Parafrankia discariae: one gene and its partner. The protein of the gene in region 1 binds, or shares a complex with, the protein of each later gene. Links are inferred from orthologs where the notes say so. Each region holds a gene or a part of one and is shown in the gene's direction. Other genes may lie near its edges.

What was found. The genes of interacting proteins can lie anywhere in the genome.
Region 2: rpsT (region 1) and rpsM share a complex: the UniProt entries of both Bacillus subtilis proteins name them as parts of the 30S ribosomal subunit. The link is inferred for Parafrankia discariae from one-to-one orthologs.

What each region holds. Positions count from the first base shown.
Region 1 is NZ_KB891219.1:313,110-323,716, reverse strand. What follows is about bases 3,978-6,654. They hold rpsT (30S ribosomal protein S20), read left to right. Parts: upstream 3,978-5,019; coding sequence 5,020-5,289; downstream 5,290-6,654. Other genes in these bases: holA (DNA polymerase III subunit delta), read right to left, coding at 5,728-6,654; B056_RS0118450 (hypothetical protein), read right to left, coding at 5,405-5,731; lepA (translation elongation factor 4), read right to left, coding at 3,978-4,757. Outside these bases: heat-inducible transcriptional repressor HrcA, read right to left, coding at 1-926; radical SAM family heme chaperone HemW, read right to left, coding at 1,154-2,383; B056_RS42870 (hypothetical protein), read left to right, coding at 2,662-2,829; more of lepA, read right to left, coding at 2,898-3,977; more of holA, read right to left, coding at 6,655-6,729; B056_RS0118440 (ComEC/Rec2 family competence protein), read right to left, coding at 6,731-9,184; B056_RS37035 (ComEA family DNA-binding protein), read right to left, coding at 9,184-10,098; B056_RS0118430 (YceI family protein), read left to right, coding at 10,287-10,607. UniProt on the Bacillus subtilis protein: Binds directly to 16S ribosomal RNA.
Region 2 is NZ_KB891252.1:90,195-97,098, reverse strand. The notes cover bases 3,967-6,903. They hold rpsM (30S ribosomal protein S13), read left to right. Parts: upstream 3,967-5,213; coding sequence 5,214-5,594; downstream 5,595-6,903. Other genes in these bases: rpsD (30S ribosomal protein S4), read left to right, coding at 6,113-6,742; rpsK (30S ribosomal protein S11), read left to right, coding at 5,673-6,077; rpmJ (50S ribosomal protein L36), read left to right, coding at 4,845-4,958; infA (translation initiation factor IF-1), read left to right, coding at 4,568-4,789; map (type I methionyl aminopeptidase), read left to right, coding at 3,967-4,334. Also shown: rpsE (30S ribosomal protein S5), read left to right, coding at 1-66; rpmD (50S ribosomal protein L30), read left to right, coding at 66-251; rplO (50S ribosomal protein L15), read left to right, coding at 251-745; preprotein translocase subunit SecY, read left to right, coding at 1,142-2,434; B056_RS0127775 (adenylate kinase), read left to right, coding at 2,434-3,087; more of map, read left to right, coding at 3,495-3,966. UniProt on the Bacillus subtilis protein: Located at the top of the head of the 30S subunit, it contacts several helices of the 16S rRNA.

The sequences.
Region 1 (10,607 bases):
CCCATTCCGCCCAGCACCGCCGGGCCGAGACCGTACCCGGTGGCGATTACCGACGTTGAGCGGAGGGCGTCCACATCCGTCTCACGCCCGATGCGCACCGTCACAGTACCGGTCTCCCGGACTGAACCGATCAGTTTGAGGAGCACGACCTGCTCCTCAAGTGCTTCCAGAATGAACCGCAGCGAGTCGGCGAAGTCGACCGAGGAGCGTGTGAGGTTCGCGGTACCGGCCAGCGCGACCCGCTCCTCCTGCCGTTCCAGGAGAGCCTCCAGCACCACGGTGGTGAGCGTCGTCAGGTGCCCGCGCAGATCCGGTCGGACGGTCTCGGGGAGGTCCGCCGCGACCTCTGTGGCGTCGACCACACGGCGGCCCCGCAGCGAGCCGTTCAGCAGGCCGCGCAGCTCACCGACCACGCCGTCGTCGACCGGGGTGGGGATGTCGACCACCCGCTGCTCGACCCGGCCCGTGTCCGTGATCAGTACCAGGAGCAGGCGGTTCGGGCTGAGCGTGACGATCTCGATGTGGCGGACGCTGCTGGACGAGAGTGAGGGATACTGGACCACAGCCACCTGACGTGTGAGTTGCGCGAGCAGGCGCACCGAGCGCCGCACCACGTCGTCGAGATCGACCGCGCCCTCCAGGAAGCTCTGGATGGCCCGGCGCTCGGCGCGCGACAGCGGCTTGACGCCGGAGAGCCGGTCGACGAAGAGGCGATAGCCTTTGTCTGTCGGGATACGGCCCGCGCTGGTGTGCGGCTGGGTGATGTAGCCCTCTTCCTCAAGGGCCGACATGTCGTTACGCACCGTGGCGGGCGACACGCCCAGAGCATGCCGCTCGGCCAACGTCTTGGATCCCACCGGCTCATTGCTGAGCACGAAATCCTCGACGATCGCCCGCAGCACCTCCAGCCGCCGTTCCTCCAACACGTGACCACACCCCCTTCGCCGGTTTCGGTAAGCCAGGCGGGGCTGGCGGCGTGTGCCGGACCGGTGACCCTGTCCTGCTGGTCACCCAGCCCTGGCACTCGGCCGCCGTGAGTGCCAAGTGTAGCTTCCCACCCAGGTCGGGGCAGCCATCGTGAGCAGACCCGCGCTCGAGGAACACACGGAGATCCGGAACCCCGGTCGCCGCCCGGGTGGGCGGGGAGGCGCGCTCAGTCGGGTAGCAGGGCACGGACGACCGTGTCGGTCAGCAGCCGGCCACGGCGGGTGAGCGCCACCCGGCCCTGCGCGAGAACGTCGGCGACGATGAGGCCGTCCGCCGCGAGCTCGGCGGCGACGTCCAGCGCCGGCCCGACCAGCGCGTCGACGCCCAGCCCCTCGACGAGGCGGACGCCCAGCATGACCCGCTCGACCCGCCGGGCCTGGGCGTCCAGCACCTCGCGGCCGGCGGCCGGGCTGCGGCCGGCGCCGACCCGGGTGGCGTACTCGGTCGGATGGCGGACGTTCCACCACCGGACGCCGCCCACGTGGCTGTGGGCGCCCGGCCCCAGCCCCCACCAGTCGTCACCGCGCCAGTAGCCCATGTTGTGGCGGCACCAGGAGGCCTCGTCACGCGCCCAGTTGCTGACCTCGTAGTTGGTCAGGCCGGCGCCGGCGAGCACCTCGTCCGCCTGCAGGTAGCGATCGGCGAGCAGGTCGTCGTCCGGTTCCAGCAGCTCACCGCGGCGCACCCGACGGGAGAGCTTGGTGCCCTCCTCCACCGTCAGGGCGTAGGCGCTGACATGGTCGGGCGCGAGCTCGATCACGGTGTCCAGGCTCGCCGCCCAGTCGCTCTCGGACTCCCCCGGCGCGCCGTAGATGAGGTCGAGGCTGAGCTGACGGAACCCGGCGGACCGCGCCCAGCCGACCACCTCGGGAACCCGGCCGGGGGTGTGCCGGCGGTCCAGCGCCGCGAGCACGTGCGGGCGGGCACTCTGCATGCCGAACGAGATCCGGGTGTACCCACTCGCCCGGAGCTGTTCGAGGGTCTCGAGGTCGACGGACTCCGGGTTGGCCTCGGTGGTGACCTCCGCGTCACCGGCCAGGCCGAAGGTGTCGTCCAGGACCCGCAGGACCTTGGCCAGATCGGCGGCCGGCAGCAACGTCGGGGTGCCGCCGCCGACGAAGACCGTCGAGACCGTCAGGTCCCGCTCGCCCAGGACGGAGCGGGCCAGCCGGGCCTCGGTGGCCACCGAGTCGACGAACGAGGCGGCCCCACCCTGGCCGCCCGCGCCGAGCTCGGCCGGGGTGTAGGTGTTGAAGTCGCAGTACCCGCAGCGTGCCGCGCAGTACGGCACGTGCACGTAGACACCGAACGGTCGGGTCCCGACCTCGGTGAGCGCGGCGTCGGGGAGCACGCCGTCGACGGGTGCCGGCGCCCCCTCGAGAGGCTTGGATGGCATGTCTCCAGTGTGCCCCCAACGCGTGCCGAGACCGCAACGCTCTGTTTGTCAACGTGCCCGGAGACCGTCATTTTGGCCGACCTCGGACGACACCTGGACCAGGAGCGGACAAGGCGCCCGGGCGCGCCGCTCTTACGGGCCATCGCCGGGCCGACCCGGGCGGCACGACGCGACCGACTGCCCAGAATCACCCAGTTTGTGGTCTGTTGACAATCGCACGGTCAAATCGTGGGCGGCTGGTCATGGATCAGTCGAGGTCGGTACGAAATGATTCGACCATGCAAGAGGAGCCCACCAGTGCCCTCGTGACCATCGAGGAACTACTACCCCCACATACCACCGAGTACCGGTCGGGATCGGTCCTCGCCCTGGGCTTCGCCCAGGCCGAACCGGCCACCGAACCGATCCGGCTTCCCCGGATCGCCGCGGCTCCCGAGAACGCCTGACGCCCGCCCGCCCGCGCCCGGCCCGCGAAGGGCCGGCCGGGGGCGCCGCGCCGCCTGCCCGCTCGCCGCTAACGCCCGGTCTTGGGCGCCGGCGACTTCGGGCTCTCGGTCGTGGACAGCGCCGCGATGAACGCCTCCTGCGGGACCTCCACCCGGCCGATGGTCTTCATCCGCTTCTTGCCCTCCTTCTGCTTCTCCAGCAGCTTCCGCTTACGGCTGATGTCACCGCCGTAGCACTTGGCGAGGACGTCCTTGCGGATGGCCCGGATGTTCTCCCGGGCGATGATCCGGCTGCCGATCGCCGCCTGGATCGGCACCTCGAACTGCTGGCGGGGAATCAGCTCCCGCAGCTTCGAGGTCATCGCCACCCCGTAGGAGTAGGCCTTCTCCCGGTGCACGATCGCCGAGAACGCGTCCACCGCCTCGCCCTGCAGGAGGATGTCCACCTTGACCAGGTCCGCGGCCTGCTCGCCGGCGGGCTCGTAGTCGAGGCTGGCGTAGCCGCGGGTGCGCGACTTCAGCGCGTCGAAGAAGTCGAAGATGATCTCACCGAGCGGCAGCGTGTACTTCAGCTCCACCCGGTCGGTGGAGATGTAGTCCATCCCCTTGAGCACGCCGCGCCGGCCCTGGCACAGCTCCATCACCGCGCCGACGAAGTCGGTGGGCAGCAGCAGCATCGCCTCCACGACCGGCTCGTACACCTCGGCGATCTTGCCGCCGGGCCAGTCGCTGGGGTTGGTCACCGTGATCTCGGAGGTGTCCTCCATGACGACCCGGTAGACCACGTTGGGGGCCGTCGAGATGAGCGTGAGGTCGAACTCCCGCTCCAGCCGCTCCCGGACGATCTCCAGATGGAGCAGCCCGAGGAAGCCACAGCGGAAGCCGAACCCCAGCGCCGCCGACGTCTCCGGCTCGAAGGTGAGCGCCGCGTCGTTGAGCTGCAGCTTGTCCAGCGCCTCGCGCAACGCCGGGTACTCGCTGCCGTCCAGGGGATACAGCCCCGAGTAGACCATCGGACGCGGGTCCCGGTAGCCGCCGAGCATCTCCGTCGCCGGACGGCGCGCCGAGGTGATCGTGTCCCCGACCCGGGCCTGGCGGACGTCCTTCACCCCGGGGATGACGTAGCCGACCTCACCGGCCGACAGCGACCCGGTCGGTTGGGGCTCCGGCGAGATGACGCCGACCTCGAGGGTCTCGTGGCTGGTCCCGGTGGACATCATCAGGCAACGGTCACGGGTGCTGAGCGACCCGTCGACGACCCGGACATAGGTGATCACACCGCGGTAGATGTCGTACACGCTGTCGAAGATCATGGCCCGGAGCGGGCCGTCCGGGTCGCCGCTCGGCGCCGGGATACGGCGGACGATCTCGTTGAGCAGCTCCGGGACCCCCTGGCCGGTCTTGCCGGAGACCTTGAGGACGTCACCCGGGTCGCAGCCGATGATCGAGGAGATCTCCGCGGCGTACTTCTCCGGCTGCGCGGCCGGCAGGTCGATCTTGTTCAGCACCGGGATGATCGCCAGGTCGTTCTCGATCGCCAGGTAGAGGTTGGCGAGCGTCTGCGCCTCGATGCCCTGGGCCGCGTCGACCAGCAGCACCGCGCCCTCACAGGCCGCGAGCGACCGGCTCACCTCGTAGGTGAAGTCCACGTGGCCAGGCGTGTCGATGAGGTGCAGGACGTAGTCCTGACCGTCGTCGGCCCGCCAGGGCAGCCGGACGTTCTGCGCCTTGATCGTGATACCGCGCTCGCGCTCGATGTCCATCCGGTCGAGGTACTGCGCGCGCATGTTGCGCGCCTCGACCACACCGGTCACACCCAGCATGCGGTCGGCAAGCGTGGACTTGCCGTGGTCGATGTGGGCGATGATGCAGAAGTTGCGGATCGACGCGGGGTCGACGCCGGAGGCCTCGTGCGGGGCTTCGGACACGCGGGCTGGTCTCGTTTCGCTGCTCGTCGGTCTGTCGGGCACGTCGGTCTGTCGGGCACTCGGTCCGGCTGGCGCCGTGTGCGCGGACTGTCATGTACACGGGCTCGAGTCCTTCATCGTGCCAGGCCCCCATCGTGCCAGGCACGCCGCGCCCGCCCGCGTGGCCGCGCCCGCACCACCACCCCGGCATGCTGGTTTGATAACGTCGGTGCCTCCCGGCACTCTCGTACCATCCCGACTCGAAACTCAGAGGTTCTCCCGCGTGGCCAACATCAAGTCGCAGATCAAGCGCAACCTCACCAACGAGAAGCGACGGCTGCGCAACAAGGCCGTGAAGTCCGAGCTGAAGACGCACGTCCGTCGCTTCCGCGACGCCGTCGAGGCCGGGGATGCCGAGCGTGCCGAGAGCGCCCTCCGCATCGCCTCCAAGAAGCTCGACAAGGCCGCCAGCAAGGGCGTCATCCACCCGAACCAGGCCGCCAACCGCAAGTCGGCGCTCGCCAAGGCCAACGCGGAGATCGGCGCCTCCTGACCCGACCGCGGGCGTCCGAGCCCGCGTCAGGTTCGTCACAGACTTCGTTCGAAGACCGGGCGACCCGCCAGGCGGGCCCCGGTCTTCGACGCGTCCCGACTCGCCCGCGGGGCTGTCAGTCCTCGGGGTCGGCCGCCGGTCCCAGCATCCGTTCGAGGTTCTCGGCATACGCCACCAGCGCCGCGACGGTGGCCGGCAGCACCAGCAGCACCCAGGCGCTGGCCAGATCCCCCATGGCGATCACCACCGTCACCAGGGCGGTGACCGTGCCGAGCACGCCGCGCATCCAGCCCGCCGGGAGCACTCGCAGACCGAGCATCCCCCCAGGCGGCACCTCGTGGGCGTCGGGGCCGGGCTCGTCCCACACACCGGGCTCGTCCCGCGCGCCGCGCTCCGGATCGCCGTCCCCCGGGCCGCGGTGTCGGCCCGCCGAGTCGTTCACCGCGCCCGCCCGGCGTGCTCGCCCCGGCCGCGGGCCTGGGTGACCTCGTGCAGGAGCCGTTCCAGGGCGTACCCGGCGTCCACGGCGGCGCCCTTGACGCCGGCGTCGGCGACCGCCACCGCCCGGATCGCCCGGGCCAGCCCCGGGTCCGACCAGCTCCGGGCCGCGCGCTGGGCGCGCTCGACCTTCCAGTCCGGCATGCCGAGGGCCTTGGCAACGTCCCACTTGGATCCGCCGCCCACCGCGGACACCCGGGCGAGGTCACGCAGGCCGCCCGCGATGGCACTGGTGACCAGCACTGGGGCCGTGCCGCCCTCGAGCGCCTGGCGCAGCAGGGTCAGCGCGCCGGCCAGATCGCCGGCGACGGCGGCGTCCGCGACCGCGAACCCGCTCGCCTCGGCCCGGCCCCGGTGGTAACGCGCGACCGCCGACTCGTCGATCACCCCGGAGGTGTCCGCGACCAGCTGGTCGCAGACCGCGGCGATCTCGCGCAGGTCACCGCCGACCGCGTCGAGCAGGGCTCGGACCGCCTCGTCGGTCATCCGCCCACCGAGCCGACGGATCTCCGCGATCACGAAGTCGTGCCGGTCGCGCGGACGGGTGATCTTCGCCGCCGGGATGACCCGGGCACCGGCCTTCTTCATCGCGTCCACGAGCTTGCGGTTCTTCACCACGCCGCTGTGGACCACGACGAGGATCACGTCGTCGAGCGGGTGGGCGACGTAGGCCAACAGCGCGTCGCGCAGATCCTCCGCCAGGTCGGCCGCGCCCCGGACCACCAGCACCCGGCCACCCCCGAACATCGAGCTCGCCCCGAGGTCGATCATGTCGGCCTCGGTGAGCTCGCCGGGTGACCGGTCGACGACCTCGACCTCCGGATCACGGGCCCTGGCGGCGGCGAGCACCTCCCGGACGGCACGTGCGACGAGGAGGTCCTCGTCGCCGCTCACGACGACCAGCGGTGGCGGGGCGGAGGGCGGCGGCACGTCGATCAGCATGTCACGAGCCGGCCGCGCCCTCTCGCGGACCGGGCCGGCGCGCCACCGCCCGGACCCCTCCGCCGGCCGTCTCGACAACGGCCACCGGGCCGTTCAGGTCGGTGCGGGCCACCGCCATCCCGGCCGCGCGCAGGCCGGCCAGCGTGCTCGGCGCGGGATGCCCGTAGGTGTTGTCGACGCCGACGCTGATCAGCGCTATCTCGGCGCCGGTCCGGGTGAGGAACTCCGGCAGCTGGTCCCCGGACCCGTGGTGAGCCACCTTGAGCACGTCGACGGGCCCGAAGCCGTCGACGGGCCCGAGGCCGCGCCGCGCCACCTGCCGCTGCTCCGGCGGCTCGGCATCCCCGGTGAGCAGCACCGTCACGCCGCCGACCGCCGCCAGGACGACGAGGCTGGCGTTGTTCGGGTCGCTGGCCGTGCCCCGCAGGACCCGTTCCGGGCCGATCACCCGCCAGCGGACCGCTCCGGTCTCCCCCACGGCGCCGGCGGAGACGGCCCGCACCGGCACGCCCGCCGCCCGCGCCGAGCGCTCGACCGCGTCCCACTGGTCGGCCGGTTCGGGCAGCGGGCTCACCACCAGCTCCCCCACCGGCAGCCGGCCCACCACCCCGCTCAGGCCGGCGGCGTGATCGGCGTGCAGATGGGTGAGCACGACCAGCGGTACCTCGCGCACACCGAGGTCGTCCAGGCAGGTGGCGATCAGCGCCAGATCGGGACCCACGTCGACCACGACCGCCGAGGCCGCCCCGGAGCGCAGGACCAGCGCGTCGCCCTGGCCCACGTCGCAGGCCACGATCCGCCAGCCGGGCGGCGGCCAGCCCGCCAGCCTCGGCAGCAGGAGCACCCGGGCCGCCAGCAGGCCCACCACCGCCGACACCAGCAGCCGACGGGTCGGGCGCCGCCGCGCCAGGGCCACCACCAGCACCACGCAGCCGAGTGCGGCGGCCGCCCCCGCGGGCCCCGACGGCCAACCGATCGTCCCCGCCGGGACACCGGCGGCGACATCCGCGACCAGCACGAGCCAGCGGCAGGCCAGCCCCGCCAGCCGCGCGAGCAGTGCGGCGACCGGGTCGTTGACGGCGGCGACGGCCATCGCCGACACGCCGAGCACGGTGGCGGGCGCGACCGCCGGCGCCGCCACCACGTTCGCCGGGATCGCGACGAGGCTGACACCCCCACCGAGCCAGGCCAGCACCGGAGTGCAGGCGAGCTGGGCGGCGGCGGCCACCGCCACGACCTCACCGAGCCGACCGACCGCACGGGCCCGCTCCAGCGCGTCGCGCCAGCCCGGCCCCCACACGATCATCCCCGTCGTCGCGAGCACCGACAGCGCGAACCCGGCGGACAACGCGAACGCCGGGGCCACCAGCACGACGGCGATGACCGCGGTCGCCAGCGCCGCCAGCACCGCGCGGGGCCGACCCGCGGCGAGGGCGACCAGGCCGACGAGACCCATGGCTCCGGCCCGGACCACGCTGGCGGACGGACGGGCCAGGATCACGAACCCGACGACCACCAGGGCCGCGGCGACCGCCCTGGAGCGGGCCCCGAGCCGGAGCCGCCCGAGCAGGAACAGCACCGTCCCGGCCGTGATCGCGAGGTTCGCGCCGGACACCGCGGTCAGATGACTCATCCCGGCGGCGCGGAAGTCGTCCTTCAGCCCGGGATCGAGGCCCGAGGTGTCGCCGACGACCAGCGCCGGCAACAGCCCGCCGGCGGGCTGGGACACCACCGCGGCGGCGTCCCGCAGTCCGGCCCGCAGCCACCCGGCGACCCGTTGCACGGCCGGCGGGCTTCCACGCGCCCGCGGCGGCGCCCGGACGAACAGGACCGCCGCGATCGTGTCACCCGGGCCCGCCGGCGCCAGCCCGGCACGCACGTCGAGCCGCTGCCCCGGCAGGTAGTTCGCGAGATCCGGGCCGCGCCCCACCAGGAGCACTGGTACCGAGGCCCGCAGCCGGCGGCCGGGGCCGGTCACGGCCACCAGCCGGGCCCGGGCGGTGACCGTCGGTCCCTCCCGCGGGCCGGCAGCGGCGGCCGGCGCCGAGGCCGAGGTCTTCGGGTCGTCGCTGAGGACGACCTCGGCGTCCACGGTCCGGTGGGCCCGGGCCAGCTCGGCGAGCGGGCCGGCGAACCGGGGTCGCGCGGCCGCCCCACCCACGAGAACCCCGGCCGCGAGGAAGGCCAGGGCGACCAATCCGACCAGCGCTCCCGGCCTGCCGAGCCGGCCACCGGGACCCCGGCGCAACGCGATCAGAACCCCTGCCGGACACCCGCACAGCGCCAGGCCGGCGGCGCCGAGGAACACCGGCCCGGGGCCCCAGTACCCGGCCGCCGCCGCCCCGCCCCAGGCCGCGGCGGCCGGAACGACCAGACGGAGGTCCAGCGGACCCTCTCGCGCCGGGTCGGAGCCGCTCGGCAGGCCGAGCCCGGTCTCCATCGCGACGGCGACCATCAGGCCGTCACCAGAGGCATCAGGTCCGCCAGCCGCCGGTCACCGACACCGGTGACCTCACCGAGCTGGTCGGGCGAGGTGAAGGGCCCGTTCGCCGCCCGCCAGTCGATGATCCGTTGGGCCAGCACCGGACCCACGCCGGGCAGGGTATCCAGCTGTTCCAGTGTCGCGGTGTTCAGGTCCAGCGGCTGGCCCGGCGAACCTCCCCCGGCACCTCCCGCGGAACCGCCGGCCGACCCGGAGGACGGGCCGCCACCGGCTGCCTCCGGGGGCGGCGTCGCGGGTCCCGGCCGCCCGTCGACCAGGATCTGTTCACCATCCGCGAGGAGCCTGGCCAGTGCCAGCCCCGTCGTGTCGGTGCCGGGCAGCACACCACCGGCCCGCTCGACGGCGTCCACCACCCGGGAACCGGCCGGCAGGCGCACGACCCCGGGGCGCGCCACCCGCCCGGCGACGTCCACGACCACCTCCGGTGCCGCGGACTCCGGCGCCGCGGAGTCCGGGGCGCCGGACTCCGCAGCCGCGGGCGGCGTCGCCGCTGGGCTCCGGGTGGTCTCGCCGGACCCCGGGGCACCGGCCGCCGCCGCGCTCGGTTGGAGGGCCACCGGCCGGTCGCGCCAGGTCAGCCAGCCGACCACGGCCGCCGCCGCGACTGCCACCAGTACCAGCACCAGCGCCGCCCGGGCCGTCGGGGCGAGGACCACATGCCGCAGCGTCGGCGGGAGGCGAGCGGCGACAGCCCGCCGCGCCCGCGAGCCGTGGGTGTCCGCCCGGCCCACGTCCCGCTCGCCATCGCCATCGCCGTTATCGGCGCCCCAGCCCCCGCCCTCCCAGACCTCGTCGTCCTGGACCTCGTCGTCCTGGACCCAGCTGTCCTGGGCTCGGTCGCTCTGATTCCAGCCATTTCGAGTCATGCACGCAAGGTAGGAGCCGGGAGGGTTCGTCCGGGCCGAGGCGGAGCGGATGTGGATGACCAGTTCTCATCCACAGGGCCGCGGACCGGGGAGCTGGAATGACCCGCCGTCCACTTTGGTTGCGCACGCAAGTAACGTGCATGACGGCACCACCAGCCACCCGGCCCACGCACTCAGAGGAGAGCACGATGACCGCTCCCGCCCCCGTCCTGACCGACCTCACCGGTACCTGGACGCTCGACCCCGCGCACACCCGGATCGGCTTCGCCGCGCGCCACGCGATGGTCACGACGGTCCGCGGGCAGTTCAACGCCGTGCAGGGCGCCCTCGAGCTCGACGGCGCGAACCCGACGGCGTCCACCGCGTCGGTCACCATCGAGACGGCCAGCTTCGACACCGGCGTGGCCGACCGCGACGGGCACGTCAAGTCGGCCGACCTGCTCGACGTCGAGCAGTTCCCGACCATCACCTTCGTCAGCACCGGCGCGAAGCTCGGCAAGGACGAGGAC
Region 2 (6,904 bases), on another replicon or contig:
CTGCCGCTGGAGGATGTCGCTCCGCCGGCGATGCTGCGCGCGCGGGCGGCCGGGGTCGGTGCGTAATGGCCAAGTTGCGCATCACGCAGATCCGCTCCGAGATCGGCGGCACCCGTAACCAGCGCGAGACGCTGCGCACGCTGGGGCTACGCAAGATCAACGCGAGCACCGTCCGTGACGACCGTCCCGAGGTCCTCGGGATGATCGCGACCGTGACCCATCTCGTGCGGGTCGAGGAGGTGGACTCCTGATGGCCGAGAAGACGCTGGAGAAGTCGGACTCCGCCACCGCGGAGGAGCGCGGCCGCGGGCTGAAGGTCCACCACCTTCGCCCGGCGCCGGGCGCCCACAAGAAGAAGCAGCGCGTGGGCCGCGGTGAGGGCTCCAAGGGCAAGACGGCCGGCCGTGGCACCAAGGGCTCGAAGGCACGCAAGCAGGTGCCGGCGCGCTTCGAGGGCGGCCAGATGCCCCTGCACATGCGGGTTCCCAAGCTCAAGGGCTTCCGTAACCGGTTCCGCACCGAATACCAGGTGGTGAACGTCGCCACCCTGGAGGAGCTGTTCCCCGACGGCGGCGCGATCGGCGTCGACGACCTGGTCGCCGCCGGCGCGATCCGGGGCAAGTCGCTGGTGAAGGTGCTCGGCGACGGCGAGATCGGCGTGGCCGTCCAGGTGACGGCGCATGCCTTCTCCGGTTCGGCGAAGCAGAAGATCGAGGCCGCCGGGGGCAGTGTCACCCAGGCGTGAGAGTGGCCTCGGGGCGGGTGGGGCGACCTAGCCGTCCCGAGGCGTTCGTGCGTTTCCGCACCGGCGCGCCGCAGTTGGCCGCCGGTGTCACCGAGGCCCGGTGGCCCTTGGGCCACCGGAGTCCAGGAGCCTGAATCGTGACACCGCGTAGTGGCCACTGTGGAGCGCGGCGGAGGGCGACAGCCGACGTAACGGCTCGCCGGTGACGCTGCAACGGGTGCCTCCTCGCTCTGCGTCTCGAGTACACCGGTGCCTACCGCGAGTGATGTCCGGACGAGTGGGCCTCGGGTGCTGTTAGAGTCGCCTCACCGCGTACGGTCGGCTTCGGCGGCCAGCGGCGATCCGTACCGGACATCGAGTCCGTCCCGTCAGCCGTAAGGATCAGCAGGAGGAGTCGTGCTCACCGCCTTCACGCGGGCCTTCCGCACGCCCGACCTGCGGAAGAAACTGCTCTTCACCCTTGGTGTCGTCGTCCTGTTCCGGTTGGGCAGCGTCATGCCCTCACCCGGTGTCTCCACGGCGGCGGTGAACGCGTGTCTGGACTCGGCCAGCGCCGAAAGCAACAACGTGTACTCGCTGATCAACCTCTTCAGCGGTGGCGCCCTCCTTCAGCTCTCGGTGTTCGCGCTCGGCATCATGCCGTACATCACCTCGAGCATCATCATCCAGCTTCTGGTGGTGGTGATTCCGCGACTCGAGCAGCTGAAGAAGGAAGGCAGCTCGGGTGAGCAGAAGCTCACCCAGTACACCCGCTATCTGACGGTCGCCCTGGGCATCCTGCAGGCCACCGGCATCGTGGCGCTCGCCCGCAGTGGCCGGCTCTTCCCCGGCTGCAGCGCCCAGATCATCCCGGACACGAGCCTCTTCCGCATCGTCACCATCGTGATCACAATGACCGCGGGAACAGCGGTCATCATGTGGATGGGTGAGCTCATCACCGCCCGCGGCGTGGGCAACGGCATGTCGCTGCTGATCTTCACCTCGATCGCCGCGGCCCTGCCCTCCCAGGGCGGGCGGATCCTGCAGGTCGCCGGTGGCGTCGTGTTCGGCCTGGTGATTCTGCTCGGTCTGGCCATCGTCGTGTTCGTCGTGTTCGTCGAACAGTCGCAGCGCCGCATTCCGGTCCAGTACGCGAAGCGGCTGATCGGGCGCCGGATGTACGGCGGGACCTCCACCTATCTCCCGATCAAGGTGAACCAGGCCGGCATCATCCCGGTCATCTTCGCCTCCTCGCTGCTCCAGCTCCCGCAGCTCGTGGGTCAGGTGTGGAGCAACCAGACCTTCCAGGACTTCGAGCAGCGCTACCTGTCGCGCGGGGACCACCCGCTCTACCTCGTGGCCTACGGTGCACTGATCATCTTCTTCACGTACTTCTATGTCGCGATCACCTTCAACCCGACGGAGGTCGCCGACAACATGAGGAAGTACGGCGGGTTCATCCCCGGGATCCGACCCGGCCGGCCCACGGCCGAATACCTGGATCACGTGCTGTCCCGCATCACTCTCCCTGGCTCGCTGTTCCTGGGGGTCATCACGGTGTTGCCGTTGGCGCTTCTCAACCTGACGAAGGACCAGCCCTTCCCGTTCGCTGGTACCTCGGTTTTGATCATGGTGGGAGTGGGGCTGGAGACCGTGAAACAGATCGAAAGCCAGCTCATGCTGCGCAACTACGAAGGATTCCTCCGGTAGTGCGCCTCGTACTGGTCGGACCGCCAGGCGCCGGCAAGGGGACGCAGGCCGCCTTCATCGCGCAGGCGAGATCCATTCCGAAGATCTCGACCGGCGACATCTTCCGGGCGAACGTCCGCGAGGGAACCGAGCTCGGTGTCCTCGCGAAGGCGTACATGGACGCCGGTGACCTCGTCCCCGACGAGATCACCATCGGCATGGTGCGCAACCGTCTCGCCGAGGACGACGCGGTCAAGGGCTTCCTCCTGGACGGCTTCCCACGCAACGTCCCGCAGGCCGAGGTGCTCGGCGGCATGCTGGACGCTATGGGCACGCGTCTCGATGTGGTCCTCGAGCTGGTCGTCGACGACGACGAGGTGGTGCGGCGGCTCTCCGGGCGGCGCACCTGTCGGAACTGCGGCCACATCTGGCACCTCGACTTCGACCCGTCCCGGGTCGAGGGAATCTGTGATCGGTGCTCGGGGGAGTTGTTCCAGCGCGACGACGACCGTTCTGAGACGGTGCGCCACCGCCTCGAGGTGTACGCCGAGCAGACCTCCCCGCTCGTCGCGTACTACGCGGCCAAGGGCGTGCTCATCGGCATCGACGCGACCGGCCCGGTCGACAACGTGACCGACCGCGCCCTCGACGCGCTACGCCACTACGGCGACTGACCGGGGCCGACCCCGGTCAGTCGCGTCGTGACACCGCCATACCTCGCGTCCGCGGCGGTTCCGGTACGGAGCGGGCCCTCGGTCCTTCGCGGCCTGCGCCGCGGTCGAGGTCGTCCGCTGGCCCGCGGTCGCCGTATGCCCGCGTTTTCCGCCGGCGACGTCCGCTCTCGACGAACGAGCTCCCATCTCCGTCACCGCGGACGGTTATCGTCGGTAGGGGACGGGCGCGGGAACGCGCCGGCGGGGCCCGTGGGCACGGCAGGCACGTGAGCGCGGCAGGGAACGTGAGCGCGGCAGGTCCGTGCCGGGGCGGCTGCGCCGGCGGGGTACGGGTCCCGGCCGGGCTCAGCCGAGGCGACGGGCAGTCGTACGTCGCGAACACTACTGAGGGACGGGACCGGTAGAGCGTGGCACGACGAGAGCACGTCCAGATCAAGACGGCATCCGAGATCGCCAAGATGCGGGTGGCCGGGCTGCTCGTCGCGAAGACCCTGGCGGCGCTGCGCGCGGCGGTGGCTCCGGGCGTCACCACGGAGGATCTCGACGCCCTCGCGGAGCGGACGATCCGCGCCGACGGCGGCATCCCCTCCTTCAAGGGCTACGCGCACCCCCCGTACCCGGCCTCGATCTGCAGCTCGGTGAACAACGAGGTGGTGCACGCGATCCCCAGCCGGCGCCGGGTGCTGCGCGAGGGGGACATCATCTCCATCGACTGCGGCGCGATCGTCGACGGCTGGCACGGCGACGCCGCGATCACCGTCCCGGTCGGCGAGGTGCCCACCGAGGTCCTGGACATGCTCCGGGTCTGCGACGAGGCGCTGTGGCGGGGCCTTGCCGCCGCCCAGCTCGGCGGCAGGCTGACGGACATCAGCAACGCGGTGGAGCGGGCCATCCTCCCCCACGGGTACGGGATCGTCGACCACTACGGCGGGCACGGCATCGGGTCGGAGATGCACCAGCCGCCGCACGTGCTGAACTACGGCCGGGCCGGCCGCGGGATGAAGCTGGTCGAGGGCGTCGCGCTGGCCATCGAGCCGATGATCACCCTCGGCTCGCCGGACACCGTCATCCTCGAGGACGAATGGACGGTCGCGACCAGGGACGGCTCGCTCGCCGCGCACACCGAGCACTCGGTCGCTGTCACCCCGCGTGGTCCGTGGGTGCTCACCGAGCCGGACGGCGGCGTGGCGAGGTTCGCGGAGCTGGGGGTGGCCTGCGGGCAGCCCGCCGACGCGCCCACCGGCTGAGCGGTCAGGCGCACCAGCCGGTCCGATCAGGGTCGTGTGGGGCCCGTGTTGGCCCTTGACGGATGCGGCACGTACACTCATGAGTCGACGGTCTACAGCGTTGTCGGTGTCCATCTTTTTGTACGGTGGCTCCGCGCGGTGATCTCGCGTGAACGCACTCTCGGGTGCGCGATCGCTCGCCCCAGGCGGGTCCGGGCCGTCATCCCAGCGTCGACGTCAGGACAGCGGAGGACATGCCGAAGAAGGACGGGGCCATCGAGATCGAAGGCCGAGTGGTGGAGCCGCTCCCGAACGCCATGTTCCGGGTGGAGCTCCAGAACGGTCATCGTGTTCTCGCCCACATCAGTGGCAAGATGCGTCAGCACTACATCCGGATCCTTCCCGAGGACCGGGTGGTGGTGGAGCTCTCGCCATACGACCTGTCCCGCGGTCGCATCGTCTACCGCTACAAGTAGTCGTCAACTCACCAGCGAGCGCGGCCCACGGCTGCGTGTGGAGGTTCGTGCGGCCGTGAAGGTCAAGCCGAGCGTGAAGAAGATCTGCGACAAGTGCAAGGTGATCCGCCGTCACGGGCGTGTCATGGTCATCTGCGACAACCTGCGCCACAAGCAGCGCCAGGGCTGATCGCGGTCGGCGGGCCAGCGGGCCTGCCGACGGTCACCGGCGGGCCAGGCGCCCGCCGGTGACATCCGGCGGGTCTGATGGGCCCGCCGCCAGAAGCGACACCAGGCCGCGTCACGCGGTCCCACCCCCGGTCGGAGGCCGGGGCCTCGTCGGTTTCACGGACCGATGCCACCCGTCAGGGAGGCGTCGCTCTCCGGGCCGAGGCGGGGGCGGTGTCGCCCGAGACCTCCGGGTTCAGGAAGGAACCACCGCGTCATGGCACGCCTCTCCGGCGTCGACCTTCCCCGCGAAAAGCGGGTTGAGATCGCGCTGACCTACATCTTCGGGATCGGCCGCAGCCGTTCTCGGGACACCCTCGCCGCGACCGGGGTCAACCCGGACACCCGGGTCCGGGACCTCACCGACGACGAGGTCCAGAAGCTTCGGGAGTGGATCGACGCCAACTACCGCGTCGAGGGCGATCTCAACCGCGAGATCAAGCAGGACATCCGCCGCAAGATGGAGATCGGCTGCTACCAGGGTCTCCGTCACCGCCGCAACCTTCCCGTCCACGGCCAGCGCACGCACACCAACGCGCGTACCCGCAAGGGCCCGCGCCGTGCCATCGCCGGGAAGAAGAAGGCCGGCAAGAAGTAGTCACCGGTCCCACCCGGGCCCCGGCGCCCGGGTTCCGCGACCGCTGATCGACGACCTCGTAGACGGAGACCACGGGCTATGCCTCCCAAGACACGCACCGCCGGCGTCAAGAAGGTCCGGCGGAAAGAGAAGAAGAACGTCGCCCACGGGCACGCTCACATCAAGAGCACGTTCAACAACACGATCGTCTCGATCACGGACCCCAGCGGTAACGTGATCTCGTGGGCGTCGGCCGGCCACGTCGGCTTCAAGGGCTCCCGCAAGTCCACTCCGTTCGCCGCGCAGATGGCCGCTGAGAACGCGGCTCGCAAGGCGCAGGAGCACGGGATGCGCAAGGTCGACGTCTTCGTGAAGGGCCCCGGCTCCGGCCGGGAGACCGCGATCCGTTCGCTGCAGGCCGCCGGCCTGGAGGTCGGGGCGATTCAGGACGTCACCCCGACCCCGCACAACGGCTGCCGCCCGCCGAAGCGTCGCCGGGTCTGAAGTCCGCGCCAGGGATACGAGAGAGAAGGACGAGCATGGCCCGTTACACCGGCGCGGACTGCAAGCGTTGCCGCCGCGAGAAGACGAAGCTGTTCCTCAAGGGCAGCAAGTGCGAGACCCCGAAGTGCCCGATCGAGATCCGGCCGTACCCGCCGGGCGAGCACGGCCGTGGCCGCACGAAGGACTCCGAGTACCTGCTGCAGAAGCGCGAGAAGCAGAAGTGCGCGCGCATCTACGGCATTCTGGAGAAGCAGTTCCGGGGCTACTACGACGAGGCGAACAGGCGTGCCGGCAAGACCGGTGACGAGCTGTTGAAGATCCTCGAGTCGCGCCTGGACAACGTGGTGTACCGGGGTGGCTTCGCGCCGTCCCGGGACGCCGCCCGCCAGGCCGTCCGGCACGGTCACGTGCAGGTCAACGGCCGCAAGGTCGACATCCCGAGCTACCGGGTCACCGAGAACGACATCGTGGAGATCGCGCCGAAGTCGCGCGAGCTCACCCCGTTCATCGTGGCCCGCGAGACCGCGGGGTCCGGCCGCACCGTCCCGCCGTGGATCGAGGCCATCCCCAGCCAGATGCGCCTGCTCGTCCACTCGCTGCCCGCGCGCCAGGTGATCGACACCCAGGTGCAGGAGCAGTTGATCGTCGAGCTCTACTCGAAGTAGTCGCCGTCGTCCGGCGCCGGTCTCGTGCCGGCGCCGGGTTGGCGTCGGTCCCCGGTCCCGTGCCGGGGTCGGGTGGCGGCCGGGCCGCGGATCATTCCCGCCCGGCGTACTGTTGTGTGGTGCGGGGGCGGACCGATGCCCCCGTGCCGGCTCCTTGTCGGG